One region of the Jeotgalibacillus sp. JSM ZJ347 genome, then DNA from elsewhere that is predicted to be linked to it. Evidence: a T-box and tRNA genes for the amino acid it is inferred to sense, from the RefSeq annotation. Region 1 holds a T-box; the other holds one or more tRNA genes.

What was found. The T-box of region 1 lies ahead of alaS (alanine--tRNA ligase). A T-box ahead of a tRNA ligase gene usually reads a tRNA of that ligase, here a tRNA-Ala.
Region 2: it encodes a tRNA-Ala, which carries the amino acid that the T-box ahead of alaS (alanine--tRNA ligase) is inferred to sense. The anticodon was not compared.

What each region holds. Positions count from the first base shown of each region.
Region 1 covers NZ_JBISEN010000001.1:265,060-280,331, forward strand. Annotated here, with positions in the region: gene ACH6CZ_RS01270 (replication-associated recombination protein A) at 1-128, opposite strand, end outside; gene cymR (cysteine metabolism transcriptional regulator CymR) at 243-662, shown strand; gene ACH6CZ_RS01280 (cysteine desulfurase family protein) at 678-1,814, shown strand; gene mnmA (tRNA 2-thiouridine(34) synthase MnmA) at 1,840-2,955, shown strand; gene ACH6CZ_RS01290 (tetratricopeptide repeat protein) at 3,052-3,720, shown strand; gene recD2 (SF1B family DNA helicase RecD2) at 3,733-6,114, shown strand; T-box leader at 6,160-6,365, shown strand; gene alaS (alanine--tRNA ligase) at 6,428-9,061, shown strand; gene ACH6CZ_RS01305 (IreB family regulatory phosphoprotein) at 9,138-9,404, shown strand; gene ruvX (Holliday junction resolvase RuvX) at 9,407-9,823, shown strand; gene ACH6CZ_RS01315 (DUF1292 domain-containing protein) at 9,838-10,119, shown strand; gene mltG (endolytic transglycosylase MltG) at 10,216-11,400, shown strand; gene ACH6CZ_RS01325 (O-methyltransferase) at 11,551-12,195, shown strand; gene udk (uridine kinase) at 12,396-13,031, shown strand; gene greA (transcription elongation factor GreA) at 13,146-13,622, shown strand; gene ACH6CZ_RS01340 (YrrS family protein) at 13,892-14,569, shown strand; gene ACH6CZ_RS01345 (YrzA family protein) at 14,608-14,808, opposite strand; gene mtnN (5'-methylthioadenosine/S-adenosylhomocysteine nucleosidase) at 14,924-15,272, shown strand, end outside.
Region 2 covers NZ_JBISEN010000002.1:1,052,138-1,067,409, forward strand. Annotated here, with positions in the region: gene ACH6CZ_RS10760 (hypothetical protein) at 1-336, shown strand, start outside; gene ACH6CZ_RS10765 (hypothetical protein) at 521-2,458, shown strand; gene yugI (S1 domain-containing post-transcriptional regulator GSP13) at 2,536-2,916, shown strand; gene ACH6CZ_RS10775 (AAA-type ATPase lid domain-containing protein) at 2,960-4,282, opposite strand; gene pruA (L-glutamate gamma-semialdehyde dehydrogenase) at 4,463-6,010, shown strand; gene ACH6CZ_RS10785 (ornithine--oxo-acid transaminase) at 6,117-7,307, shown strand; gene ACH6CZ_RS10790 (Glu/Leu/Phe/Val family dehydrogenase) at 7,400-8,644, shown strand; gene ACH6CZ_RS10795 (DUF378 domain-containing protein) at 8,725-8,958, opposite strand; gene ACH6CZ_RS10800 (iron-containing alcohol dehydrogenase) at 9,099-10,262, shown strand; gene ACH6CZ_RS10805 (glucose-6-phosphate isomerase) at 10,838-12,187, shown strand; gene ACH6CZ_RS10810 (YugN family protein) at 12,274-12,675, shown strand; gene ACH6CZ_RS10815 (NAD-binding protein) at 12,668-13,411, opposite strand; tRNA gene ACH6CZ_RS10820 (tRNA-Ala) at 13,509-13,579, shown strand; gene ACH6CZ_RS10825 (MgtC/SapB family protein) at 13,639-14,325, opposite strand; gene ACH6CZ_RS10830 (DMT family transporter) at 14,420-15,272, shown strand, end outside.

The sequences.
Region 1 (15,272 bases):
ATTGAAGAAAGCTGGTTCGCTTCAACCATTCTTCTGATAATCTTTCCTTCTCCGACTAAATGGGTCTGGCCAATAATTTCATTTATCTCTGCAGGCCGCATTCTGTAAGCGAGCGGTTTAGTTGCCATCGTATCCCCTCCGTTTCTCTAAGAGCATCATAACCAAATAATCTGCATCAATGCCAATACTAAGGGTTATATGCTATAATGGCAAAAGCAAATTGGCGTAAAGGTGGATGACACATGAAAGTCTCAACGAAAGGCCGCTATGGTCTGACAATCATGATTGAACTTGCAAAGAATTATGGAGAAGGTCCAATCTCGTTAAAATCAATTGCAACAACCCATAATTTATCAGAACACTATCTTGAGCAGCTGATTGCACCGCTCAGGAATTCCGGTTTTGTTAAAAGTGTAAGGGGTGCTTACGGCGGATATGTTTTAGCTGATGAACCTTCAAATATTACTGCCGGAGACATTATCAGAACGCTTGAAGGACCAATCAGTCCAGTGGAAGGGCTTGAAAATGAAGCACCTCCACAAAAAGAACTGTGGATCAGAATCAGGGATGCAGTCAGAAATGTACTTGATCATACGACGATAGAAGACCTTGCAAATCACACTGAAGAAGGCGAATCAGACGCCTATATGTTTTACATTTAACAGGAGGGTTTAGGTTTGAACAGAATTTATGCAGATCATGCTGCAACAACCCCGATGCTTCCTGAAGTCACTGCAGTGATGATAGATGTGATGGAGAAAACTTACGGGAACCCGTCAAGTATTCACCAGACAGGGAGAGCAGCAAGAAAAATACTGGATGATGCGAGAACGCTGATTGCTTCGAAGCTTGGCGTTCATTTTAATGAGATTCATTTTACAAGCGGTGGAACTGAAGCAGATAACCTTGCGATATTCGGAACAGCTGATGCGATGAAACATAAGGGCAGGCATATCATTACAACAGCAGTTGAGCACCACGCAGTCTTACATCCGTGTCAGGAACTTGAAAAACGCGGGTTTGAAGTCACGTATCTGAATGTAGATAAAAGTGGACGGATCAGCACGGCAGATCTGGCGGCATCACTGCGTGAAGATACGATTTTAGTCACTGTGATGTATGGAAACAATGAATCAGGTAGCATTCAGCCGATTAAAGAAATCGGTGCACTGTTAAAAGAGCATCAGGCAGTCTTTCATACAGATGCGGTGCAGGCGTTTGGGCTCGCAGACATCAATGTCAATGAAGAGGGTATTGATCTTTTATCTGTTTCTTCTCATAAAATAAACGGTCCAAAAGGTGCAGGCTTCCTTTTTATTAAAAACGGCACGCCTCATCATGCAACCGTCTTCGGTGGTGAGCAGGAACGAAAAAAAAGAGCAGGTACGGAAAACTTAGCAGCCATTTCCGGTTTTGCTGAAGCTGTCAAATTTGCCTTTGACAGCAAAGATAAAAAAACTGCAGATCTGGTTACAATAAAGCAAACACTGATCAATCAATTAAAGCAGTCAGATGTGCACTTTGAAGTGAACGGCTCTCTTGAACATTCGCTTCCACACGTGGTAAACTTGAGTATTCCGGGAGCCGAAATAGAGTCGTTGCTGATCAACCTGGATCTTGAAGGGATCGATGCTTCAAGCGGTTCAGCATGTACTGCGGGGTCTGTAGAACCTTCACACGTACTTGCGGCGATGTTTGGTGCAGATAGTGAAAAGCTGTTTAATTCAGTCCGCTTCAGCTTTGGTTACGGTAACACCGCTGAGGATGCTGTCTATATTGCAAAAAGTCTTAAGAAAATCACAGACCGCTTTTAGCGTCTGATAAGTAAAGGTGATTCAAATGACAAAAACACCCGCTGAAACGAGAGTAGTCGTCGGAATGTCAGGTGGCGTGGATTCATCAGTTGCTGCTTATCTTTTAAAGCAGCAGGGATATGATGTAATCGGAATTTTTATGAAAAACTGGGATGACACCGATGAGTTCGGTGTATGTACCGCTACTGAGGATTATAATGACGTGATTCGCGTTTGTAATCAGATCGGTATTCCCTATTATGCAGTAAACTTTGAAAAGCAGTACTGGGATAAAGTTTTTACGTATTTCCTAGAAGAATATAAAGCCGGCAGAACACCAAATCCTGATGTGATGTGTAATAAGGAGATCAAATTCAAAGCATTTCTTGATCATGCAATGAAACTTGGTGCTGATTATCTTGCAACAGGTCACTATGCCCGCGTTGACCGTTCAGGGGATGAAGTGAAAATGCTGAGAGGTCTTGATCAGAATAAAGATCAGACTTATTTCCTGAATCAGCTCTCTCAGGAACAGCTTTCAAATGTTATGTTCCCGATTGGTGATATTGATAAAAAAGAAGTAAGAAAAATCGCTGCTGAAGCAGGACTTGCAACTGCTGCGAAAAAAGACAGTACTGGTATATGCTTTATCGGAGAAAGAAACTTTAAAGAGTTCTTAGGTCAGTACCTGCCAGCTCAGCCAGGTGATATGGTTACGATGGATGGAGAAAAAGTCGGCAGCCACGATGGATTAATGTATTACACAATCGGCCAAAGGCACGGTCTTGGCATTGGCGGTTCAGGCGAGCCATGGTTTGTATTCGGTAAAAACCTTGATACCAACCAGCTGTATGTTGGTCAGGGATTTGATCACGAAGCGCTTTACTCGGATTCAATTACCGCAGTGGATATGGGGTTCACTTCTGCAGAAGCACCACAAAAATCCTTCCACTGTACAGCAAAGTTCCGTTACCGTCAGCCTGACCAGGGGGTAACCGTCCATATGCAGGAAGACGGCACAGCAGAAATCGTTTTTGATGAGCCGGTCCGTGCAGTCACACCAGGACAGGCAGTCGTTTTATATAATGGAGACGAATGCCTAGGCGGCGGAACGATTGATAAGATCTACAAAAGTTCAAAGCAATTGATGTATGTAGGTTAATAAAATAGAAATGACCTTTTGTGAACGCCCTTCACATCAGGTCATTTTTTGTGCCTTATGATATACTAATCCCAAATCAATACGAAGGAGAACGTGATGAAATCTTTAAATGAACAGGCAATTGAACTGATCCAGAAAGGCGAACTCGAAGAAGCCTTAAAAAAATTAAATGAACAAATTGAAAAAAGCCCTGAAGACCCGGCGGCCTATATCAATTTTGGAAACGTATTGGCCAGATTTAATGAAGTGGAAAAAGCAGAGCGCTTTTACCAAAAAGCAATCACGCTTGATGAAAAAGCAGGTGCTGCGTATTACGCGCTAGCGAACCTTTATTACACACAGGAAAGGTTCAAAGAAGCCGCTGTTTTATATGAAAAAGCAATCAAATCAGGTCTTGAAGACCACGATGCATACTTTATGCTCGGCATGTCATTTATGAATAATGAACAGACAAAACTGGCAGTGCCTTATCTGCAAAGAGCGGCAGAGCTTACACCTGAAGATGCGGAAGTTCATTTTCAGTATGGGCTTTCTCTCGCAAAGCTTGAGCACGGATCTGAAGCGGTAACCCAGCTGAAGCGCGCTGTGGAGCTTGACCTGGAACATGCGGATGCACTTTATAACCTTGGTGTTGCTTATGCCGGCTTTGAAGAAAATGCCGAAGCGGCACTCGACTGTTTTGAAAAAGCAATTAAAGTGCAGCCTGATCACTATCTTGCTTTAAACGGACGTAAGATTATTCAGCAGGCGATTGACAGCGAATAGGAGGTGTCTTTCATGAACGGTCAGCAGACGGATCTGTTTACTGAAGAAGAGTTATATGTAAAAGGAACGTTAATTGTTTCTATTTTTTATAATGAAGATAATATGTATTCAGTAGTGAGGATCCGTGTATCTGACACGAATATTGCAAATGCTGAGAAGGAAATGGTTGTCACCGGCCATTTCCCTTCTATGCAGGAAGATGATACATATATCTTTTACGGAAAAGTGAAAGAGCACCCGCGTTTTGGTCCACAGTTTATTTCAGAGCGCTTTAAAAAAGAGCTTCCTCAGACTAAGCATGGAATTATCCATTACCTTTCAAGCGATCTTTTCAATGGAATCGGCAGAAAAACGGCAGAAAAGATTGTAGATACGCTTGGGGAAAATGCGATTTCTAAAATTATGGAAAACGAGTCTGTGCTTTTTGAAGTGCCTAAGCTATCTGAAGAAAAAGCCCATCACATTCATGAAATCTTAATTGAACATCAGGGGCTCGAGCGGATTATGGTTCTGTTAAACGACTGGGGATTCGGTCCACAGCTGTCTATGAAGATTTACCAATTTTATCAGGAAAAAACAGTTGAAGTGATTGAAGAGAATCCTTATCAGCTGGTCAATGACATTGAAGGTGTCGGCTTCGGTAAAGCAGATGAGCTCGGCAGACAGCTTGGACTTTCAGGAAATCATCCTGACAGAATCAAAGCTGCCTGTCTTTATACAATGACGCAGCTTTCCATGCAGGAGGGTCACGTATACGCTGACTCCAAACAGCTGTTAATCAGAGTAAAAGAGCTGCTTGAAAAGCATCAGCCTGAGAAAGTGGACTACAGCGATATCTCAAGAAGCCTCGTGGAATTGCATGAAGAGGGTAAAATTGTGGGTGAAAATAAAAAAGTATATTTGCCTTCTCTTTACTATTCAGAAGTTGGTATTGCTTCAAGTATTGAAAGTCTGACGTCAAACACAGAGGTTCACGACCAGTTTCCTGAAGCGGAGTTTCTGCTGGCACTCGGAGACCTTGAGGAGCGGATAGGGGTCACATACGCCCCGTCTCAAAAAGAAGCTATCCAGACAGCGTTATCATCGCCAATTATGATATTAACCGGTGGTCCAGGGACAGGAAAGACGACCGTGATTAAAGGGATTGTAGAGCTGTATGCGGAGCTTCACGGACTGTCGCTGGATCCTGATAACTACTCAAAAGATGAGCCATTTCCGATCGTTCTGGCCGCTCCAACCGGAAGAGCAGCGAAAAGGATGACTGAATCCACGGGGTTAAAAGCGATGACAATCCACCGTCTCCTCGGCTTTAACGGTCAGGAGGATATGGATGAAGAAGACGATGACAGAATGGTTGCAGGACGTCTGTTGATTATTGATGAAATGTCTATGGTGGATACATGGCTTGCAAATAAGCTGCTTCAGGCAGTGCCTGAGTCCATGCAGGTCATTCTCGTTGGAGACCAGGACCAGCTGCCTTCTGTCGGACCTGGTCAGGTGCTGCAGGATCTGCTTGATGCGAAAAAAGTACCTGCGGTGGAACTGACTGATATTTACCGTCAGGAAGAAGGTTCTTCTATTATTGAACTTGCCCATCATATGAAAAAAGGCGAAGTGCCTGAAACGATCAGACAGCCCTACCCTGACCGTTCTTTTATTCCCTGCAGAGCGAATCAGATGGATGAAGTTGTCGGGAAAATTGTTAAGAATGCAATGAAAAAGGGTTATACGGCAAAGGATATTCAGGTGCTCGCTCCAATGTACAGAGGACCCGCAGGCATTGATAAGCTGAATGTACTGATTCAACAGCTGATGAACCCGAATGATGACGGGTCCAGAAAAGAACTGAAATGGGGCGATATTGTCTACCGGATCGGTGATAAAGTGCTCCAGCTCGTTAATCAGCCTGAGAGTAACGTATTTAACGGTGATATGGGTGAAGTCATTTCGATTTTCTACGCTAAGGAGAATACTGAAAAACAGGATATGATTTTAGTCTCGTTTGACGGGGTAGAGGTCACATATACAAGGCAGGACCTGAACCAGATCACCCATGCGTTCTGCTGCTCAATCCATAAGTCTCAGGGAAGCGAGTTTCCGATTGTCGTATTGCCGGTTGTAAAAAGCTACTCGAGAATGCTGAGACGGAACCTGCTGTATACTGCCATTACAAGAAGCAGCAAGTTTTTAATTATGTGCGGTGAAGAAGATGCTTTCAGGTATGGCGTTGAAAGAAAAGATGATCTGATGAGAATGACGTCTCTGAAAGAAAGGCTTGCCGGTGAGCAGGTAAACATTTCAGACGATGCTGATCCATTTGATGGCGGAGCAGATCCAATGATTGGAATGGAAGGCGTCACCCCGTACGATTTCCTTGAAAGTTCTCAAGGTTAAATTGACAAACGGTGATGATCTTTCATATAATTTCAGATAGAATAATGAATCTCGAAGAAGGAACAAGTACGCAGACAAACTCATTTAAAGAGAGAATTCCCCCAGGCTGAAAGGAATTCATTGAAGTTTCTGCGGAAAGCTGGTCCGGAGTGCAGTTAAAAGCTGCCGTCTGCTGCGTTAAAGCAACTTTAGAGTGATGGGTTGTCAATCCATAACCAGGGTGGTACCGCGAGTGTAATCTCGTCCCTGTGTAGGATTGAGGACCCTTTTCTGTTTTTAGAGACGTTTCGGGAGATCAAAGGAGGAAATAAGAATGGAAAAATGGACGGGTGCAGAGCTCAGACAAATGTATTTAGATTTCTTCAAAGAAAAGAAGCATGATGTAGAACCAAGTGCTTCACTTGTACCGCATGAAGATCCATCACTATTATGGATTAACAGCGGTGTTGCTACACTGAAAAAATATTTTGACGGCCGCGTAATTCCGGCAAATCCGAGAATCGTTAACGCACAGAAGTCAATCAGAACAAATGATATTGAAAATGTAGGGAAAACTGCAAGACACCATACATTTTTTGAAATGCTCGGGAACTTTTCGATTGGTGAATACTTCAAAGAAGAAGCAATCGAATGGGCATGGGAATTCCTCACTTCAAAAGAATGGGTCGGTTTTGACCCTGAAAAGCTGTCTGTCACAATTCACCCTGAAGACGACGAAGCTTATGATATCTGGAATAAAAAAGTAGGCGTACCTGAAGAGAGAATTATCCGACTTGAAGGAAACTTCTGGGATATCGGTGAAGGTCCAAGTGGTCCAAACTCTGAAATTTTCTATGACCGCGGAGAAGAATATGGAAATGATCCGTCTGACCCTGAGCTGTATGCAGGCGGGGAAAATGAGCGTTACCTTGAGATCTGGAACCTGGTCTTTTCACAGTTCAATCACAATGCGGATGATACGTATACGCCGCTTCCTAAGAAAAACATTGATACAGGAATGGGTCTTGAGAGAATGGCATGCGTTGTTCAGGACGTGCCGACAAACTTTGAAACAGATCTGTTCATGCCAATCATTGAAGCGACAGAGCTTGTTGCAAAAAGACGCTATGGTCAAAACGCTGAAGAAGACACTGCTTTTAAAGTGATCGCTGACCACATCAGAACTGTATCCTTTGCAGTAGGTGATGGTGCGCTGCCTTCTAACGAGGGAAGAGGGTATGTACTTCGCCGTCTGCTGAGAAGAGCGGTTCGCTTTGCAAAACAGATCGGTATTAACCGACCGTTTATGTATGAACTGGTTCCGGTTGTAGCTGACATTATGATTGATTTCTATCCTGAAGTAAAAGACAAGCAGGACTTTATTCAGAAAGTCATCAAGACAGAAGAAGAACGCTTCCATGAAACGCTGAATGAAGGCCTGTCAATTCTGACTGAGCTGATGAAAAAAGCACAGGAAGACGGTTCAAAAGAAATCAGCGGGAAAGACGTTTTCAGACTGTATGACACATTTGGCTTCCCTGTTGAACTGACGCAGGAATATGCTGAAGAAAACGGATTATCAATCGACCAGAACGGCTTTGAGCATGAGATGGAAGGTCAGAGAAGCCGTGCAAGAGCAGCGCGCCAGGAAAGCGGATCAATGCAGGTTCAAGGTGGCGTATTAGGAGACATTCACACAAAGAGTGAATTTGTAGGGTATGAAAGACTTGATCATTCTACTACAATTGAGGACCTTGTGATTGATGGTGAATTTGCAGATCAGGCAGCTGCAGGTCAGGAAGTTCAGTTTGTACTTGCAGAAACACCTTTTTATGCAGAAAGCGGCGGTCAGATTGGGGATAAAGGTACAGTAACGCATGAAAACTGTGTCATTGACGTACAGGATGTTAAAAAAGCACCAAACGGACAAAACCTTCATACCGGTATTGTAAAAAGTGGACTGATTAAAAAAGGTGAAAATGTAAACGCCAGGGTAAGTGACATCACGAGAAATAAAATTACTAAAAACCATACGGCAACGCACCTGCTGCATCAGGCACTGAAAGATGTACTTGGTGACCATGTAAATCAAGCGGGTTCTCTTGTTGAGCCTGATCGTCTGCGCTTTGATTTCTCTCACTTTGGACAGGTGACCAAAGAAGAACTAAGTCAAATTGAAGAGATTGTCAACGGAAAAATCTGGACAAGCTATTCAGTAGGAACTGCAGTGAAGTCACTTGATGAAGCAAAAGCGATGGGTGCAATGGCTTTATTTGGTGAAAAATACGGTTCAGAAGTACGCGTTGTATCAATTGGTGATTACAGCCTTGAACTTTGCGGGGGTTGCCACGTAGGTAATACTGCTGAGATCGGTCTATTCAGAATTGCTTCAGAGGCAGGAATCGGTGCAGGTACAAGACGTATTGAAGCTGTAACCGGAGAGTCAGCATACCGTCTGATGAATGAGCAGATTGATGTACTAAATCGTTCAGCAGGGTTATTAAAAGCAAACCCTAAAGATCTTGAATCACGCATTGAAGGTCTGCAGGCAGATCTTAAAGCAGTTCAGAGAGAAAATGACTCTCTTCATGCAAAGCTTTCAAATATTGAAGCGAAAAACATTATGGACCGCGTACAGACGGTAGATGGCGTCAGCGTCCTGGCTGAAAAGGTTCAGGCATCTGATATGAATACACTCAGAACAATGGCTGATGATGTGAAAAACAAAATCGGTTCAGGTGTGCTGTTGCTGATTGCTGTAAATGATGGTAAAGTCCAGATTATTGCAGGCGTTACAAAGGATCTGATTGATCAGGGCTATCACGCAGGTAAGCTTGTAAAAGAAGTTGCCACAATCTGCGGCGGTGGAGGCGGCGGCCGCCCTGATATGGCTCAGGCGGGCGGTAAAGACCCTTCACGTGTGGAAGAAGCACTTCAATTTGCCCCTGAGTGGGTGAAATCAATTTGATTCTATTGCTATCTGGTGTACAATAGCAATAGTTGGATAATAGGAATGGTTGTCATTCCGTAGTGAGGTGTTGTTGATGAGCTCATTTGATAAAACGATGCGGTTTGACTTTGGAGATGACTCAGCTGATCAGGAAGTTAAACGTGTCCTGAACCAGGTGTTCGAAGCTCTCGAAGAAAAAGGTTATAATCCGATCAATCAAATTGTGGGGTATCTCTTATCCGGTGACCCTGCTTATATTCCGCGTCATCAGGATGCAAGGAATGTTATCCGCAAACTTGAACGTGATGAAATTATTGAGGAATTGGTGAAGTTTTATCTTCAGCAGCATAAAGAGGGCTAAGAATGAGAACAATGGGACTTGATGTAGGCTCCAAAACTATTGGAGTAGCCATCAGTGATGCGCTGGGCTGGACTGCCCAGGGGATTGAAACAGTAAAAATTGATGAAGCTGCCGGACAGTTCGGCTTCAAGCGAATTAAAGAATTAGTCGAAGAACACGAAGTGTCAAAGGTAGTCATTGGCTTACCGAAAAACATGAATAATTCGCTTGGACCCCGTGCTGAGGCCAGCCAGAGATATGCTGATATGCTAAGCAGAAGAATTGAGGCTGAAATTATCTTCTGGGACGAGCGCTTAAGCACGATGGCAGCAGAGCGGGTTTTACTCGAAGCTGATGTCAGCAGGGGAAAAAGAAAAAAAGTGATTGATAAAATGGCTGCAGTGATGATCCTTCAGGGTTATCTCGACAGCAATAACTAAATGAGGTGACTGAAATGGAACACGGAGAAAAGCAAATTACAGTAATTGATGAACAGGGAAATGAAGTATTATGTGAAGTCTTATTCACATTTGATTCAGATCAGTTTCAAAAATCATACGTACTATACTATCCAGTAGGTGATACTGAGGAAGAAGAGATTGAAATTCATGCATCTTCTTTCGAACCGAACGATGAAAATTCAGAAGGCGAATTAAAGCCTGTTGAATCTGAAGAAGAGTGGGATCTGATCGAGGAAATGCTTAATACATTCCTTGATGAAGAAGAAAACGAATAATATGACAAAGCGGGGGCAGCTATTTGCCCCCGCTTCTTTTTATTGTATAATAAAATCATTGGGAAAAATGAGCAGAAGTTTTTGGAGGGAAATTGATTGAGTGAAAAATCAAGTTTAATAGATCAGTGGAAGCTGAACTTACAGGAAAGAAAAAAAGAAGCAAAACAAGTAAGAAAAATTGTTTTTATTCTATTAATCGTCTTTGTGTTCCTAACAGTTGGTGCTCTCCTCGGTGCCTACTCTTATATCAGTTCAGCGCTTGAACCGATGGATGCAGCTGATGAAAATGCCGTCGCAGTTGAAATTCCAATCGGCTCGTCCGTTGATGGAATCACCCAAACGCTTGAAGATAGCGGTGTCATTAAAAATGCGCAGGTATATAAGTACTATCTGAAGTTTAATAATGAAACAGATTTTCAAGCTGGTACATATAACCTCACACCTGCCATGACACTCAGTGAAATCACTGAAAGTCTGAAGACCGGAAGAGTGTATCACGAACCATTGTTTAATGTCACGATTCCTGAAGGTCTGAGGCTTGAAGAAATCGGAGATATTATTGCAGAGAATACGGATTATTCTCAGGAAGAGTTCATGGAGAAAGTGACGGATGAAACGTTCATTAATTCTTTAATGGAGCAGTATCCAACACTGATTACTGAAGAAATTAAAGGTGAAAATGTGAAACTTTCACTCGAAGGTTACCTGTTTCCCGCAACCTATCCATATTATGAAGAAAATCCTTCTCTTGAAGATATTATTACTCAAATGGTAGATGCCATGAACAATAATGTTGCACCTTATGTAGATTTGCTTCCAGGCTTTACGGAAGGAGATTACACAGGCACGGATGCGGATGAACCAAATGTCATGACCGTTCATGATCTGATCACAATGGCGTCACTTCTTGAAGAGGAAGCAGCTGCGACGACAGACAGAGCGATGATCGCAGGAATCTTCTATAATCGACTTGAAGAAGGTATGCCGCTTCAGACAGATCCAACTGTCCTGTATGCAAAAGGTGAATGGCAGGAGAGAGTACTGTTTGCAGATCTTGAAATTGAAGACCCTTATAACACTTATCAGGTTCAGGGACTTCCACCGGGGCCAATTGCAGCACCGGGCGCAACTTCAATTGAAGCTGCTATCAATCCGGAGAACTCAGAGTATTTCTACTTTCTGACATCAACTGAAGATGGTGCAATGTATTATTCAGAAACGCTTGAAGAACATGAAAGAAAAGCAGAAGAGTTCATCTATAGTGTGAACGATGAAGAATAATGTGAAGACAGAAGGAAAGAACATTCACTTTCCTTCTGTTTTTATGTTAGAATAGATAAAGTATTTTTAGCGTCTATCACTACTTTCCGGATTTCGGTCTGCAGGATTGTATGTGAGCGCTCTTTTTTATGGAGCCTGAGACCAGAAAAGGTGAGAACGTTGGATAAAGTCTATCAATATATTGAAAATTTCTTTCCTGCCCATTCAGATCTTGCTGTGCAGATGATTCGTTTTGCAGAGGAGAATGAAGTACCGATTATGGAATCTGTGGGCATTGAAACACTTTTGCAGCTGCTGAGAATTCAACAGCCAAAAAGAATTCTCGAAATCGGAACTGCCATTGGCTACTCTGCCATTAGAATGGCTGAAACGCTGCCTGACGTTGAAATTGTTTCAATTGAAAGAGATCAGAAAAGAGCTGAGCAGGCTGTACAGTTTGTAAAGCAGTCGGGATATAAAAGCAGAATTCACCTGATAGAAGGTGATGCACTGGAAGTTTCAAATCAGGTTTCAGACTTTGGACAATTCGATGCAGTATTTATTGACGCTGCCAAAAGCCAGAATATCAGGTTTTTTGAATTATATGAGCCTTTCTTCTCGCAGGATGTCTGTGTATATACTGATAATGTCCTCTTTAAAGGGCTTGTTGCAGAACAAACTGGAAATGAAAGCAGAAATGTAAGGCAGATGCTGAGGAAGCTGGACCGTTTCAATCAGTGGATCGCTCAGCATGATCAGTACCATACTGTTATTCTTCCTGTAGGTGATGGTCTTTCAATCAGTAAAAAGAAGTAACGAAAAATACTGCTTTAGCAATTGGAGTGAAAAACTTGTAGGTTTTATTCCAATTAAGATTAAATAAAAGCTTGTCAAAGACATAAGGGATCCTTATGGGTGAATTCACAATCAATCAGATGCTGATAAGCTTCAAATTGAACAAGCGAATAAGCCGCTGCGGTCACTTAGATAGCATGAGAGAGGAGCTAACGGCAAATATGAACAACAAACCCGTTATTATAGGTGTAACAGGCGGTTCAGGATCCGGAAAAACGTCTGTAACCAAAGCAATTTACGATGTATTTCAGGACCAGTCAATCGCAATTATTGAACAGGACTATTATTATAAGGATCAAAGCAATATCCCATATGAAGAACGTTTGAAAACAAACTATGATCATCCGCTGGCTTTTGATAATGATCTGTTAATTGAACATATTAGTCAGCTGCTTGACAGAAAAGCAATTGAAAAACCGGTCTATGACTATACAGTTCACACAAGATCTGAAAAGACAATTCCTGTTGAACCGAAGGATGTGATTATTGTAGAAGGCATTCTCGTACTTGAGGATGAACGCCTCCGGAATCTGATGGACATCAAATTATATGTAGATACAGATTCAGATCTGCGTATTATCCGCCGTATGCTGCGTGACATTAATGAACGGGGCCGTACAATCGATTCGGTAGTAGATCAATATATTAATGTCGTGCGTCCAATGCATAATCAGTTTATTGAACCGACAAAACGTTATGCTGATATTATCATCCCTGAGGGTGGACAAAATCACGTTGCAATTGATTTAATGGTAACGAAAATTCAAACAATTCTTGAACAAAAGTCTATTGTGTAATATGATAGCAAAGGCTAAGAGGATAATTTATCCTCTTTTTAGCATACTTCATAAAAGGGGTTTCAATCACATAGCATGAAATAGGTCATGCATTTTTTAAAGGAGTGAAGGGATTTGGCAAACGAGAAAGTATTTCCAATGACAGAAGAAGGTAAACAGAAGCTTGAGCAGGAACTTGAACAGCTCAAATCTGTTAAAAGAAAAGAAGTAGTAGAGAGAATAAAAATTGCAAGAAGCTTCGGTGACCTTTCTGAGAACTCAGAGTATGACTCAGCTAAAGAAGAGCAGGCATTTGTTGAAGGCCGCATCTCTACGCTTGAATCAATGATTCGCAATGCGAAAATTATTGAAGATGATCAAACGCTTGATGGTGTCGTTTCACTTGGAAAGACAGTTACATTTGTAGAACTGCCTGATGGTGATGAAGAATCTTATACAATTGTCGGCAGTGCAGAAGCGGATCCATTTGAAGGGAAAATTTCAAATGACTCGCCGATTGCAAAAAGCCTGATTGGTAAGGAAGTTGGAGATGAAGTAAAAGTACAGACACCAGGTGGAGACATGGATGTCCGTATTACATCAATCAGTTAATAAAAAGGAATCATGAAACGAAGGCTGGGACAATATTATGTCTCAGTCTTTTTATTCGTTCTGCATCCCTGTAAGAAGGATTTGTCCCGCACGCTTTAAAAGTTTACTCTTACCATGTAACTATTTCTGTTCTTACACGTCTAATGTCATACGGTACAGAGGACCTGTTTTGATAAAAGGAAAAGTGACTCTTGTAACTGAAGCAGGAAACCGTGATATGCTGGTTTAGATTTAAAACATGAGGGAAGAGTTGAACGAGGAGTGATTATATGAACAATTCAAGATCAGACATTCAGAGTAAAAAAAGAAAGCAAAATATATTTCTTAATGCATCTATTGCAGTTGTATTTCTTTTAATTGCAGGTGTGTCGGCATTTATTTTCTTAGGAGATAATGAAAATCAGGCTGCAGAAACGGAAGAAAAAACAATTGCGGAACAGGTTCAGGAGAAGGCTGGATTGCAGGATGAGAACGAGAATGAGCCAGAAGGTAATGAAAATAATGAATTGACTGCTAGTGAAATTGAATCTGAAGATGAGAATAATGAAACAGAGCAGGCCGCTGCTTCAGATGAATCGGAAAAAGAAGAAGAAACAGCAGACGAAAAGAAAGAAAAAGAAAAGAAAAAGAAATCAAATCAAAACGATGAAGAAACGGAAAGACCTGAAGATGGTAAGTGGAAGCCGGTTGGTACAGAACAGACCGGTGAGCACGTCTCGTCTTATGATGAAGGCAGTGTAGACTGGAACGAGAAGTTAAAGGCTGCTGCTTACGCTACAGGACTTGATATGAACGCGATGACAGTGTGGTGGGTCGGAAATAACGGAGGCCCTCAGAAGGCGGTTGTAGAAGTCTCTTCTCCGAGCGCTGGAGCAGCTGAATTCCGTGTACAAATGGAATGGGTTGATCAAAAAGGCTGGAAACCGGTTAAGGTTGATGAGCTCTAAAAAGACAAAAGGTGCTGCGTAACTTTGCAGCACCTTTTTTATGATTTAAAATGAACGCTTGCTGTGTAATACGGCTTTCCTTCAGGGGTAAAAACAGTGTGATGGTTCACATGGTGTACGCGAAGCATAATCGCCTGGTTGTTTTCAATCTGCTGCTGTATTTTCTTCTCAAGCTCACGCAGTGATTGTGATTCAAAAAACTCAACTTTATCTTTAATTAAATCCAGTTCAAAACCCATTGTATTCCTCCGTTGTCTATTTTAAATCATTATATCATGCCTTCATTGATCTTTTCTGATCACTGTGGTAAAGTTCAAATCAGTTTTGAGATACATACAGAAGGCAGGGATTAGTATGAAAATCGGTATTATTGGTGCAATGGAAGAAGAAGTGGAATCACTTCGTTTGGCAATGGAAAACGTTCAGACAGAAACGATTGCAAACAGTGAATTCACATCAGGGTTATTAAAGGAAAAAGAAGTCGTGCTTGTAAAAAGCGGTATTGGTAAAGTAAATGCTGCTATGACAACAACAATATTAATGGAACGCTATCAGCCGGACGTGATCATTAACACTGGATCAGCAGGCGGATTTGATCCTGCATTAAATGTAGGTGACGTTGTCATTTCAAGTGAAGTGCGTCATCACGATGTAGATGTTACTGCATTTAATTATGAATACGGTCAGGTACCGGGAATGCCGG
Region 2 (15,272 bases), on a different contig from region 1:
CCGAAGCACTTAATCCTGTTTTATTTTAATGCACTGCAACAGGGAGATTATGAGATTGCCTATTCCTTAATGGGAGGGGAGGACCTTCCTGATTATGCCCGTTTTGAAGAAATTGTGGGTGAACACAGTTTTGAATTCGAACCCGTTAACAAATTGTCTTATACGGGTGGTTCACAAACCAACGAAGTGTCAGAGGCTAACTTCAGCATTCAGATACATGGGAATCAGATTGATATCAGCATGGTTGCAGAAGGTGGAATGTATAAAGTGAAATATACGAGTGAAGGAATGTTTAATATGATTGATATGAAAAGTGAGGAAGAGGTTTCTAATTAAAATAGCATGTTAAATGATTGTGTAAATGAAAGAGCTGCCGTTATTCAGGCAGCCTGACAATGAAAAATGAATGTATGCAGATGACAAGTTTATCATTGAGGAAACCGGGATAAGACAACGTGATGATGAACTGCAGGTACCTGCAAATATAAGCTTTTAGTATCTCAATCAAAGGAGGAGTCTGATGCGTAAGCTTGAAAATCTGGATGATTTCCTTTTTGCAGGTGGTCTGCCACCGAAAGACAGGGCTCGAATTCTTCAGGAAGTGTCAGATCTTCCTGAAGAAAAAATCATCCAGCTGATCATTGAAAAGGGGCAAGGTGTTGCTACGCTGAAACATTCAGATATTTTTATCCACAACGAAGATGAAGAAGTCTGGTATGAAGTTTCACGACTTGATATGTATGACCGGGTGTTTGTACTGATGCCATATTTTGATGGAACGGCTGATATGAATGAAACGTCTTTTAATCTGCTGAAAGACCGGGTGGAATCGAGGCTTGGGTATGACATCACGAATGAACAACTTGACCAGATGCTGAAAATGATGGTGGAGGAAGTAAAGAAGCGGGCACCTGAAGATTTACCAGCCCCTGAAAAGCAGTCTGCTGAGCCTCCTGAACCGGTTAAAAACCGCACACAGATAAGTAAATGGGTATGGGTTGCTGCAGGACTATTTGTCATTATATCCGGCGTGCTTCTGTTCCAAAATCCTGGTCAGCAGGAGGGAGAAACCACATTTGCCCCGATGGAGTCTCAAAGTTTTCTGGAAGGAGAGCTCGACAGCTTAAATCAGCTGATCGATGAAGAGATTGAGTCACTTTCAGTGGAACTGGGTCTCAGTACAGAAGCTGTGTGGCAGCTGGAGTTTGTCAGTAATGTGTTAGCACAGTTGAACAGTATAGAGGAATATATTGAATATGCTGAATCAGAAGAAGAACGGACTTCAGCGCTCGGTGAGATCAGAAGAACTGAGCAGCTTATTTCCTCGAGGCTGATGACACCGGTTAGAAGGCTCGAGGATGCTGCTTCACGGGTCTCGGTTAACACGTCTTATGGCATTCTTGAAGTGAATGACAACCTATTATCACGATTCACTTATGATGCGTCAGGGATGATTGAGCTTTATGAAAATACTTTATCACCCTATGAAGAAGAATTATCTGGACTGGACACGCAGCTTTCGGACTTTACATTTTCCGATGATGCGCAAGGATTAATTGAGAAGATAGAGGCTAACGGCTTTGAAGTGACAATTTTACCTGATCGGCAGTCATTTGACGTTAATTATGGAGAAGCATTCATTGACAGGGCAATGAATGGTTTTCTCACCGATGAGTACCTGGACATCATTCAGGAGCAGAAAAAGCAGCCTTATATTCAGGAAGATGATGAGACTGCTTATACCTATGAACAGCAGGCAGTAAAGCTTCTTCAAACCGAAGAACTGCTGGCGCGGTCAGCAGGAACTGAAACTTTATCAAGTGAACTGTTATATCATCACACGCAGCTGTTTCAGTATTTTCTGAGAGATATTACAGATGAATCAGGGCAGCTCAGATCTGAAGTGAAAGCGGTCTGGGAAGCGATGAGCTCAGAGGATCAGCAGCGGAAATATACAGTGGCCCGTTATATCAAAAGTATCTATGCAGCCTTCGAGGAAAATAATTTTATGATTTCTGAAGAAGTCAGATCAGTGAGGGACCGTTATACAGTTGTTCCTGTTTCTTTCCGCATCAGAAAAGCAGACGCCTATTTTCCGTTAAGTGAAACAATGAGAGCGAAATATAATATGCTGAATGCATTTAAGGATGAGAAGGATATCAGCTATCTGTTACCGAAGGAAGCGGCCATGCTTTATATTAATGGACTGGTGTTAAATAATCAGGAGGCCGCTGCCAGCATGTCGGTTCCTGAAACGTTTGAATCTGCGGACAAGGGTGATTGGAGCAATGTCTCCATGCAGGCAAATGAAATCACCAGCATCCAGACTGAATACGCAAATGAAACTGCCATTGTAACAGTGACGGGTGAGAATTTTGAAGAACGACAAATTGTGATGCGGGAAATTAACGGTGTCTGGAAGGCTGAATTTGATCCGAAACATTTAGAGTGGTTTTGATTTTGCAGACGACTTGTGATATAATCAATAATTGCGTGAAAACGATAAAAAAATAACCGTTTATAGGAGAGATTTCTATGTCTACAAAATTCGAAGCAGGTCAAGAACTAAAAGGTAAAGTTACAGGAATTCAGCCATACGGTGCGTTCGTTGCACTTGATGAAAATACACAAGGTCTAGTACACATTTCAGAAGTAACACACGGTTTCGTTAACGATATTAACGACCACCTTTCAGTAGGTCAGGAAGTAAACGTAAAAGTTCTTTCTGTTGATGAAAATGCTGGTAAATACAGCCTTTCAATCCGTGCAACTGAAGAAGCACCTGAAAAGCCACAGCGCAAAGAGCGCCGTGCTCAGCCTTCTAAGTCAGTATCACACACTGAAGACACTACAGGTTTCAACAGCCTGAAGGACAAGCTTCAAGAGTGGATTGACCAGTCTGACATGAAGCGATAAGACGTTTTAAAAGACTCATGCGGGGTTTCCGCGTGAGTCTTTTTTAATTTTTAATTCTCAACCCGTGCTTCTTCATCCGATACTGCAGGTTCTGCCTGCTCATGCCAAGCGCATCCGCTGTCTTCGTAATATTAAAATCATGATACTGAAGAGACTTCTGAATATAGTAGGATTCTGCTTCATTCAGAAAACTGTCGAGTGTCTGAGATGCTTTACCCTCTTTTACCATAAATGCAGATCCGTCCAATGCCGGCATACTGCTCGCCGGATCATCAAACTTCAGCCTGAAGTAATGGGGCAGGTGGGAATAGGAAACCTGATCTTCATTCCCGAGCGCAAGCATTGAAGCTTCCATCACGTGCTCAAGCTCTCTGACATTGCCCGGCCAATCATATTCACGGAAAAGCTCAAGCACTTTATCCGCTGTTCCGGAAACTGCCGTTTGAAAACGGATATTGAACTGTTCGATAAAATACTGAACAAGCTCGCTAATGTCTTCCTTACGCTCCCGCAGAGCCGGTACAAAAACAGTCCGCTCACTAATAACATAGTAAAGTTCCTTTAGCAGTCTACCTGACTGAATGGCATCAATCGGGTCCTCGCTTAAAGTTAAAATGACATATTCCCGTTCTTCCCGCGGCTTCCGTTTTTCAATCTGTAGCCTTTCTGCAAGCTTTTTTTGCACGTGGATCGGCAAATATTCAGCATGTCCCATAAAAAACGTCTTTTTTCTGCTGCTTTGCAGCTCCTCAATAAAACGTTCACTCCGTTCAACTGAGGAACTTCTGAAGTCAATTCCAATAAAGCTGCTTTCATGCAATCCTCTCTCAAGATGAATGCTCTGGGCAAGCAGTTCTTTTCCGGTACCGGCTTCACCGCACAGCAGTAAAAAATCATCGCTTTCTGCAGCGCGTTTTCCTTCAGCAATCATCTGCTGAATCAGTGGTGAAGTGCCGGCCCAGTGATCAAATGATGACAGTTTTTTATGAGGACTGACATCGTGCTCAACTGCAGTTACTTCTCTGGCAACCTCAATCGCGCCAAGTACAACGCCGTCTATAATAATTGGATATGTATCATTAATTGCAGTAATTTCATGACCCTGCACATTAAAATAGGATTGTTGAACATTCAAAATCGGTTCCTTTAATGTCAGTGCCTGAAGCAGCGTGCTTTGTTCGTCAGGGTGGAACTGAAAGACATCGAGCAGCCGTTTATCCAGCAGGTCAATATCGCCTGTACCTTCCATTTCGCGCATTTTCTGATTATAAAAAATGGTTCTCCCATTGGCGTCCACTACGTGAATACCACGGTCGATCATATCAATCATCGATGAGATAAAAGCTGAATGCTGTATAGAATGCAAGATCTTTTCGCTCCTTTCATGAAGCAGTTCTGCAACATGGGTTGGCTTTTTTATTATCTGAAAAGAGAAAATACTTGAAAAATGCAATCATCTTTTGCATTATTATATATGTAAGGGTTTTCTTACTGCAAATATTTTTTGCACAAGACCCAAGACAATATTCAATTAATTAGGAGGTTTATTATGATTCCTTACAAGCATGAGCCGTTTACTGATTTTTCAGTAAAAGAAAACAAAAAAGCATTCGAAGACGGTATGAAAACCGTTGAAGGATATTTAGGGCAGGATTATCCGCTGATCATCGATGGCCAGCGTGTTGTCACTGAAGATAAAATTGTATCTTATAACCCTGGTAAGAAAGATGAAGTTGTAGGCCGTGTGTCAAAAGCGAACCAGGAGCTTGCAGAAAAAGCAATGCAGGCTGCAGATGAAGCGTTCAAAACGTGGAGAAAAGTGAAGCCTGAAGTCCGCGCTGATATTCTTTTCCGCGCAGCAGCAATCGTGAGACGACGCAAGCACGAGTTCTCTGCACTGCTTGTAAAGGAAGCTGGTAAGCCTTGGAATGAAGCGGATGCTGATACAGCTGAAGCAATAGATTTCATGGAATACTATGGCCGCGAAATGCGCGCAATGAAAGAAGGTAAGAAAGTTGAAAGCCGTCCTGGTGAGTTCAACCAGTATCACTACATTCCACTAGGTGTAGGTGTCGTCATCTCACCATGGAACTTCGCATTTGCAATCATGGCAGGAACAGCAGTTGCAGCCATGGTAACAGGGAACACAGTTCTTCTGAAGCCGGCTTCAACGACACCTGTTGTGGCAGCGAAGTTTGTAGAAGTACTTGAAGAAGCAGGTATGCCAAAGGGAGTAGTTAACTATATCCCGGGCAGCGGTAAAGAAGTGGGCGACTACCTTGTAGACCACCCGAGAACACGTTTTATCTCTTTCACTGGATCACGTGATGTAGGTACACGTATTTATGAAAGAGCTGCAAAAGTGCAGGATGGCCAGGTGTGGCTGAAGCGCGTTATTGTTGAAATGGGTGGTAAAGATACAATTGTCGTTGACAGTGAAGCAGATCTTGAGCTGGCTGCACAGTCAATCGTTAAATCTGCATTCGGCTTCAGCGGACAGAAATGTTCTGCTTGTTCAAGAGCAGTTGTGCTTGAAGATGTGTATGACCAGGTACTTGACCGCGTAGTTGAATTAACGAAAGAACTATCACTTGGTGAAACAAAATCTCCTGATACTTTCATGGGACCTGTCATTGATCAGGCTGCATTTGATAAGATTATGGGGTATATTGATATTGGTAAAGAAGAAGGCCGTCTTGTTGCAGGTGGCGAAGGCGACAGCAGCAAAGGTTTCTTCATTAAGCCAACTGTATTTGCAGATCTTGATCCGAAAGCGCGTATCATGCAGGAAGAAATTTTCGGACCGGTCGTTGCATTTACAAAAGCGAAGAACTTTGATGAAGCGATTGAGATTGCGAATGATACTGAATATGGTCTGACAGGTGCTGTGATTACAAATAACCGCATGCATCAGGAACAGGCGCGTGAAGATTTCCATGTAGGTAACCTGTACTTCAACCGCGGCTGTACTGGCGCGATTGTAGGCTATCAGCCGTTTGGCGGATTCGATATGTCTGGTACAGATTCAAAAGCCGGTGGACCGGATTACCTGACACTCCACATGCAGGCAAAAACAACTTCAGAAATGCTTTAAGCTTTAAACATGAAGCCGGCAGGTAAGAGATTGAACAGATGCGTCTGTAACACGGGCAGTATTTGCCAGTCTCTTCCTGCCTTTTCTATTAATAGGAGGAATTAAAATGGTACAGTCAACATCAATTATTGAAAAAACAGAACGCTACGGTGCAAACAATTATCATCCGCTTCCAATTGTCATTTCAGAAGCTGAAGGTGTATGGGTAAAAGACCCAGAAGGCAATAAGTATATGGATATGCTGAGTGCCTATTCTGCGGTGAACCAGGGGCACCGTCACCCTAAGATTATTCAGGCGTTAAAAGATCAGGCAGACCGCGTCACGCTGACTTCACGTGCCTTCCACAACGATCAGCTTGCACCATGGTATGAACTGATCTGTGAGCTCTCAGGAAAAGAAATGGCACTGCCGATGAACACTGGTGCTGAAGCAGTTGAAACCGCAGTGAAAACGGCACGCCGCTGGGCTTATGAAGTGAAAGGTGTCGAAAAAGACCAGGCTGAGATTATTGCGTGTCACGGGAATTTCCACGGCCGTACAATGACAGCTGTTTCTCTTTCATCTGAAGAAGAATATCAGCGCGGGTTCGGGCCAATGCTTCCTGGGATCAAACTGGTTCCTTATGGTGACCTTGAGGCGCTTGAGCAGGCGATTACAAAAAACACTGCTGCTTTCTTAATTGAACCGATTCAGGGAGAAGCGGGAATTGTATTTCCGCCAAAAGGATTCCTGAAGGCTGCAAAAGAATTGTGTGAAAAGCATAATGTCCTCTTTATTGCAGATGAAATTCAGGCAGGACTATGCCGTTCAGGTAAAATGTTTGCCTGCGAGTGGGAAGATGTAAGTCCTGATATGTATATCCTCGGAAAAGCACTTGGCGGAGGGGTATTCCCAATTTCATGTGTTGTGGCTGATAAAGATGTGCTTGGCGTGTTCAACCCGGGCTCACACGGTTCAACATTTGGAGGAAATCCAATGGCATGTGCGGTATCAATTGCTTCTCTTGAAGTATTGAAAGAGGAAAAGCTTGCTGAACGTTCACTTGAAATGGGTAAATACTTCATGGACGCTTTAAAGAAAATTGATAACCCGATCATTAAGGAAATCCGTGGAAGTGGCTTATTTATTGGAATGGAACTCACAGAGCCTGCAAGAAAGTATTGTGAGGAGTTGAAACAGGAAGGACTGCTTTGTAAAGAAACGCACGAAACAGTGATCCGTTTCGCGCCGCCGCTTGTCATTTCCAAAGAGGAACTGGACTGGGCGATTGAAAAAATCACACGTGTTCTTTCTTAAAGTTTTGTTAACAAAACCATCGTCTTAAACGGTTGGTTGTGTTACAATAATGCCGATTCATACTACTGAAATAAAAGAGGCGAACAATAATCATGGCAGAAAATTTGAATCTCTTTACGTCTACACAAGAGGTTATTCACGAAGCACTGACAAAAATGGGGTACGATGATGCAGTTTTTGAACTGATGAAAGAACCAATGCGCCTTCTGACTGTGCGTATGCCTGTCCGTATGGATGATGGCAGCACACGTGTATTCACAGGATACCGTGCACAGCACAACGATTCTGTTGGTCCGACAAAAGGCGGCGTACGTTTCCACCCGGATGTGGATGAAGAAGAGGTAAAGGCACTTTCAATGTGGATGACGCTGAAATGTGGGATCGTTGATCTTCCATATGGCGGCGGTAAAGGCGGAATCATTTGTGATCCTAGAACAATGTCAATGGGAGAGCTTGAAAGATTAAGTCGTGCATATGTACGTGCAATCAGTCAGATTGTAGGACCTACAAAGGATATTCCTGCACCGGACGTTTACACAAACTCTCAGATTATGGCGTGGATGATGGATGAGTATAGCCGAATTGATGAATTCAACAACCCTGGTTTTATTACCGGGAAGCCAATCGTTCTTGGTGGTTCACAGGGACGCGAAAAGGCAACTGCACAAGGGGTAACAATTTGTATTGACCAGGCTGCGAAAAAACGCGGCATTGATATTAAAGGCGCGCGTGTCGTTGTTCAGGGATTTGGTAATGCAGGAAGCTTCCTGGCGAAGTTCATGCATGATGCCGGCGCGAAAGTCATTGCGATTTCTGATGCACACGGTGCAATTCATGATCCTGACGGGCTTGATATTGATTATCTGCTTGACCGCAGAGACAGCTTTGGTACGGTTACAACACTTTTTGAGAATACGTTATCTAACGAAGAACTTCTTGAAATTGAATGTGATATTCTCGTTCCTGCAGCCGTATCCAACCAGATTACTGCAAAAAATGTAGATAACATTAAAGCATCTATCGTTGTGGAAGCGGCAAATGGCCCAACAACACTTGAAGCAACGAACCGTCTGAATGAACGCGGCGTTCTGCTTGTACCTGATGTACTTGCGAGTGCCGGCGGCGTAACTGTATCTTATTTCGAATGGGTTCAGAACAACCAGGGTTACTACTGGACAGAAGATGAAGTAAATGAAAAGCTTGAAAAGAAGCTTGTTGATGCCTTCAATCAAGTTTACGACTTATCACAGAGCAGACGTGTTAACATGCGTCTGGCTGCTTACATGGTAGGCGTGCGAAAATCAGCTGAAGCGAGCCGTTTCAGAGGCTGGGTTTAAGATGATGATACAAAGGGTTGCCTGATAAACGGGCAACCCTTTGTTTATGATGAAGGGACCACTGCATGTTAATCAGACGCTTAAACCGTTGCCGGATCTCTTTCTTCAATCGTACCCGGTTCCCATGATTTGAATAATAATCCCAGGTTAATCAATCCTGCGATCCCGACCAATCCATAAACCAAACGAGCGCCTGCTGATTCTACTCCGTCAAATAGTGCAGCTACCGCATCAAATTGAAAAAATCCAACCAATCCCCAATTTAGCGCGCCAATCACCGTTAAAACCAATGCGATTCTCTGGACCGTATGCATGATATCCCTCCTTTACTATGGAATCGATTTATTATTTACAAACCTGCACTTCTCTATTCCGTATAAGCATCTCAATTGCATTCAATCGTTTCATCAAAGATAATGAATAATGGACCAAACAACAAAAGGAGGCTTTCACAATGGATACATTTACTTTTTATAATCCCGTGAAACTGATTTTCGGAAAAGACCAGGTAGAACAATTAAAAGAAGAAGTTCCTAAATACGGAAATAAAGTATTGATGGTATATGGTGGAGGCAGCATTAAAAAGAATGGTCTATACGATCAGATCACAGGCCTGCTGAAAGAAATCGATGCAGAAGTATTCGAACTGTCAGGTGTCGAGCCTAATCCGCGCCTAACAACAGCTGAAAAAGGAATCGAAATCGCAAAGAAAGAAAACATCGACTTTATCCTTGCTGTAGGTGGAGGCAGTGTAATCGACTGCACGAAGCTGATTGCAGCAGGTGCTAAATATGACGGCGCAGCATGGGATCTTGTAACGAAAAAAGCATTCGCAAGCGAAGCACTTCCATTTGGAACAGTGCTTACACTTGCAGCAACAGGCTCTGAAATGAATGCAGGATCTGTTATCACAAATGAAGAAACGCAGGAAAAGTACGGCTGGGGAAGCCCTGCAACATTCCCTCAGTTCTCAATTCTTGACCCTCAAAATACTTTTACGGTACCTAAAGATCAGACAATCTACGGTATTGTAGATATGATGAGTCACTTATTTGAGCAGTATTATCACAACGTATCAAACACACCTGTACAGGACCGCTTAATTGAAAGTGTCCTTCGTACAGTGATCGAGACAGCGCCGGAGCTTGTGAACGACCTTGAAAACTACGAGCTACGTGAAACAATTCTTTATAGTGGCACACTTGCACTGAACGGTATGCTTCAAATGGGTTACAGAGGAGACTGGGCATCACACAATATCGAGCACGCTGTATCAGCGGTCTACGATATTCCACACGCCGGCGGTCTTGCAATTCTGTTCCCGAACTGGATGAAGCATAATCTTGAAGTAAACGAAGCACGTTTTGCGCAAATGGCAGTCCGCGTGTTTGATGTGGATCCTGAAGGCAAATCTGACCGCGAAATCGGTGAAGAGGGCATACAGCGCCTGCGTGAATTCTGGACAGAAATCGGCGCGCCGTCAACACTTGCCGACTACGACATCAGCGATGAAAAAGTGGATCTGATGGCAGACAAAGCAATGATCAATGGTGAGTTCGGTAACTTTAAGAAGTTAAATAAAGATGATGTCGTGAAGATTTTGACTGCATCACTGTAAATGAATAGAGACGTTGAAATAAGGGGATGGGACAATTTTTTGTCTCATCCTCTTATTCGTTTCGCTGCGCTTCAGGCGGACGCTTTCCCCGGGAACGGCGGTGAGCCTCCTCAGGCTTCGCCTTGCGGGGTCTCACCTGTCCGTTTTATCCCGGTGGAGTCGCCGCCTTACGCTCCGCTACACTTATATGAATATTAAAATGGTGTATAACTTTTCGATTTGGTTGTATTTACCTCAACCTCTGTTATTTTTGAAGAACAATAAGGTCATTTAGATTGCATGCTGAAATTATTTTGATTTGGTAAGGTCCATCTTTCCTCCTTTCACAGCCGGTGATTGAAGTGGAAGGGGGCGACTCCTGCGGCAGGAAGGGACAGGTGAGACAAAGCATGGCGCAGCCTGCTGGCTCACCGCCCGGCCGCGGAAAGCGTCCCCCTGGAACGGAAATCACGGGCCAACCTTCTGAAGAATAAACTTTTTTTCTAAATGAATCCGTTTACAATCAGGACCATTCTTGATTCTCTTATAGACATCATATAAAGTGAAGAAAGAAAAACTAAGGAGGATAACACGACATGACATCAATTCGTTTTGATTATTCAAATGCACTTGAATTTTTCGGTGAACATGAACTGACGTATCTGCAGGGTGCAGTAAATCAGGCTCACACCGCATTACACGAAGGAACAGGTGCAGGAAGCGACTTTTTAGGATGGGTAGATCTTCCGGTTAACTACGACAAAGAAGAATTCTCACGTATTCAGCAATCAGCAGAAAAGATCCGTAAAGATTCTGATGTGCTATTAGTTATCGGAATCGGCGGTTCATACCTGGGTGCGCGTGCTGCACTTGAAATGCTGAACCACAGCTTTTACAATGCGTTATCTAAAGATCAGAGGAAATCACCACAGGTTCTATTCGTTGGAAACAACATCAGCTCTACATATATGAGAGACCTGATGGACCTGCTTGAAGGAAAAGATTTCTCAATCAATGTGATTTCAAAGTCTGGTACAACAACTGAACCGGCAATAGCTTTCCGTATTTTCAGAAAGATGCTTGAAGAAAAGTACGGTAAAGAAGAAGCGAAATCACGCATTTATGCAACAACTGATAAAGAAAAAGGTGCTTTAAAGACACTTGCATCTGAAGAGGGCTTTGAAACATTTGTTGTTCCTGATGATGTGGGCGGTCGTTACTCTGTACTGACAGCGGTTGGACTTCTTCCAATTGCTGCAGCAGGTATCGACATTGAATCAATGATGAAAGGTGCTGCTGATGCGCGTGAAGCATACAGTTCTTCTGACCTTTCTGAAAATGAGGCATATCAATATGCAGCGATTCGTAACGTCCTTTATAACAAAGGTAAAACTGTTGAAATGCTTATTAACTATGAGCCTGGACTACAGTATTTCAATGAATGGTGGAAGCAGCTGTTTGGTGAGAGTGAAGGAAAGGACTTAAAAGGAATTTTCCCTGCGTCTGCTAACTTCTCTACAGACCTTCACTCACTTGGTCAGTATGTGCAGGAAGGACGCCGCGACATCTTTGAAACAGTTGTGAAGGTGAAAAACGCTCGTCATGAACTGACAATCGAAGAAGCTGAAAGCGATCTTGACGGCCTGAACTACCTTGCGGGTGAAACAGTAGACTTTGTAAACAACAAAGCATTCGAAGGCACGCTGCTTGCACACACTGATGGTGGTGTACCAAACCTGATTCTTGAAATCCCTGCAATGGATGCTTATACGTTTGGCTATATGGTGTATTTCTTCGAGAAGGCATGCGCAGTGAGCGGCTATCTTCTTGGTGTAAATCCATTTGACCAGCCTGGTGTTGAAGCATACAAAGTAAATATGTTTGCACTGCTTGGAAAGCCTGGCTTTGAAGAAAAGAAAGCTGAGCTCGAAAAGCGTCTGAAGTAAAAGAGTGAGGCTGCCTGTTATGGGCAGCCTCTTTGCATACAATCTGAAATGGCTGGATAACCTACACTTTAAAAGGAGTGTGGAAGATGTACGCGTTTCGTTCATCTATAGAAGGAAAAGAATTTCCGCTTGTGCTGCTTGAGGACCGCCTGAAAAAAGAAGGGTATGTCATTGGTGGTGGCTGGGAGTATGACCATGGGCACTTTGATTTGCTGCTTAGTCAGGAAGGTGAGTACCTGTATCTGAGGCTTCCGTTTGAAGCGGAGGGGGGAGAGCTTGATAAGGATGACAGCACAGTCAGGATGCAACAGCCATTTCTGCTTTGTCATCAATACGACCCTGACCGTGACCAGGATGCTTCTTCCGGTGCGGTATCAGCTGCATTTAACCAGTTCCAATCTCCGGAGGATAAAGATGCACAGCTGTCTACAGAGCAGATTGATCAGGGGCAGGCTGCCTTGGACAGAGCGGAAAGGCTTCTCAGTTAGTCCTGTGCCTGCTGAGAAGCGCTTCTCCAATAACCCGTTTTGTCTGGACAATTGAATCTGCTCCGGCAGAAATAGCCTGTTCTTTTAGCTCGGTTGAAATCAGTTCTGCTACACAATAAATAAACGGGTTCATCTGCTTAGCTGTCAGGATCGTTAAAACTGTATGGGTATCAGCCGCCTCCTCATTCAAATGCTGATCTGCAGTGATAATGATTTCTTTTGCCGTTTCAACACATGCTTTATGCAGAACAGAAGACTGATATGCTGTTCCTTTAATGAAATCCACCTGCTTTTGATCATACATCGGGTGAGTGCTTAATGTGTGATCAATAATAATTGCATCTTCATTGATCTGCGAAAGGAGATAATAAGCTCTCGCATTCCAGCCCACCACAATGATATGCTCCGATTTGGAAAGAGCGGCTGCACCTTCTCTGACTGACTGCTGAGAGCGGAGTAGATAAGCTGTAAATATAAAAAAATAACTTGAGATCAAGCCTGCGCCTATAAAAAGAAGAGTTGCTGCAAGTATTCGACCTTCAGCGCTGACAGGGACCAAATCTCCATATCCCAGCGTTGAAATCGTTACGAGAGCCCACCACCAGCCATCCCCGATTGTTCGAAATGTATCAGGTTCAATGATAAAAGCCAGAATTCCGCCCGAGAATATTAACAAACATACGGCAGTGATGAGGAAAACCAATTTTGGCATCCTGCTTATATGCTGAAACATCATTCGTATTCACCTCAGCCTCAGTATTACCACTAAAGAAGAGAAAATATTCCAAACGCTATTGCGTGAATCAATTTTAAAGGTATAATAGTGTTTGCACGGGGCTATAGTATAGCGGGAATACGTCGCACTGGCAGTGCGGAGTCAGGGGTTCGATTCCCCTTAGCTCCATCATAAAAGACCCTTGAGGCTTGGCTTCAAGGGTCTTTTATTGTAACCGGATATACGATTTATCTTGATTCAATTTCAATGCCTTCTACATGATCCATAACAGAAAGCTTGCTGTACAGTTCCGTCACACTCTTTTTTATGTGAATGGATGCTGTTAACTCCACCATATGGAGTTTTTCTTTTGTATCCTTCAACCTCATCTGTTCGATGATGACACCTTCAGCTTTCAGGTCCTCCAGCAGTTTTTTGCCACCGCCCGGGTTTGTGAGGAGTATTTTAATATAAATTTCTTTCTGTCTGAAATGGGATGGACCGGTCCATTTTAAAATAAACGGCAGAAGCTCAACGCTGATAATGATCAGAATCACGCCCATTGTAGCTTCTACATAAAAGCCTGCGCCGACAGCAATGCCTACACCGGCAGCTCCCCAAATAATTGCTGCAGTGGTCAGTCCGGATATGGTATCATTCCCTCTGTGTAAAATAACGCCAGCCCCGAGGAATCCGATTCCTGATACAATTTGGGCAGCCAGCCTGAGAGGATCCATTGTAATATTCACTTCTTGATCGCCGCTGAATGAATATGCTGATTCAATAGAGACGATCGTTAACAGGCAGCTGGCGATTGATATGACCAGGCTCGTCTTAAGGCCAACCGGCTTCTTTTTCAGTTCGCGCTCAATCCCGATGATCAAACCAAGAACTGCAGTAATGCCAAGTTTGATTAATAGTTCTTCATTAATCATTTCCAGCACCCCCTTGAAATAATAAATTCGATAAAGCAAAGTAAGGATATGGCAGTGCTTATACATATTATACAGTGGCAAAGGAGAATGTACTATGCAATTTGGAGAGAAGCTCGCTCCGTTAGCAATTATAGTGGGAGTTATTACGGTTTCCTTTTCAGCGATTCTGGTAAAACTGTCATCAGGCGAACCGGGTGTAATCGCATTTTACAGAATGCTGTTCAGTGCATTTATTTTATTGCCATTCTTTTTAAGAGGACATATGAAAGAATTGAAAACGTTAAATAAGAAAGACTGGATAGTTACTTCGGCTGCAGGTGCATTTTTAGCCCTGCATTTTATCTTATGGTTTGAATCCCTGCAGTATACTTCAGTCGCGAGCTCAACAGTGCTTGTTACAATGCAGCCATTATTTGCATTTGCAGGCGCCTATTTTTTATTTAATGAAAAGATTTCCTCTAAAGCAGTTATTTCAGCGATTGCTGCAATTTCAGGTAGTGTTCTGATTGGTATTGGAGATCTGCAGGTGAGCGGGATGGCATTAATCGGTGACATAATTGCGCTTATTTCCTGTGCGTTTGTAACAGCGTATCTCCTGTTCGGCCAGAGCGTAAGGAAACATCTGTCGCTGACGACTTACACTTTCATTGTGTATTCCATCAGCGCGATCGTTCTTTTTATATATGTATTGATTAAGGGTGAATCACTTGGACCTTTTCAGACAAATGATTGGCTGATCTTTTTAAGTCTGGCTGTACTCCCTACACTATTCGGTCATTCACTTTTTAATTGGGCAATTAAATGGGTCAGTACAACGGTGATTTCTATGGCGATTCTTTTTGAGCCGGTCGGTGCAGCGATATTTGCTTATTTTATATTAGGGGAAACACTTGGCGGAGAGCAGCTTACTGGAGGAATGATTATCCTGCTGAGCTTAGGGTTCTTCG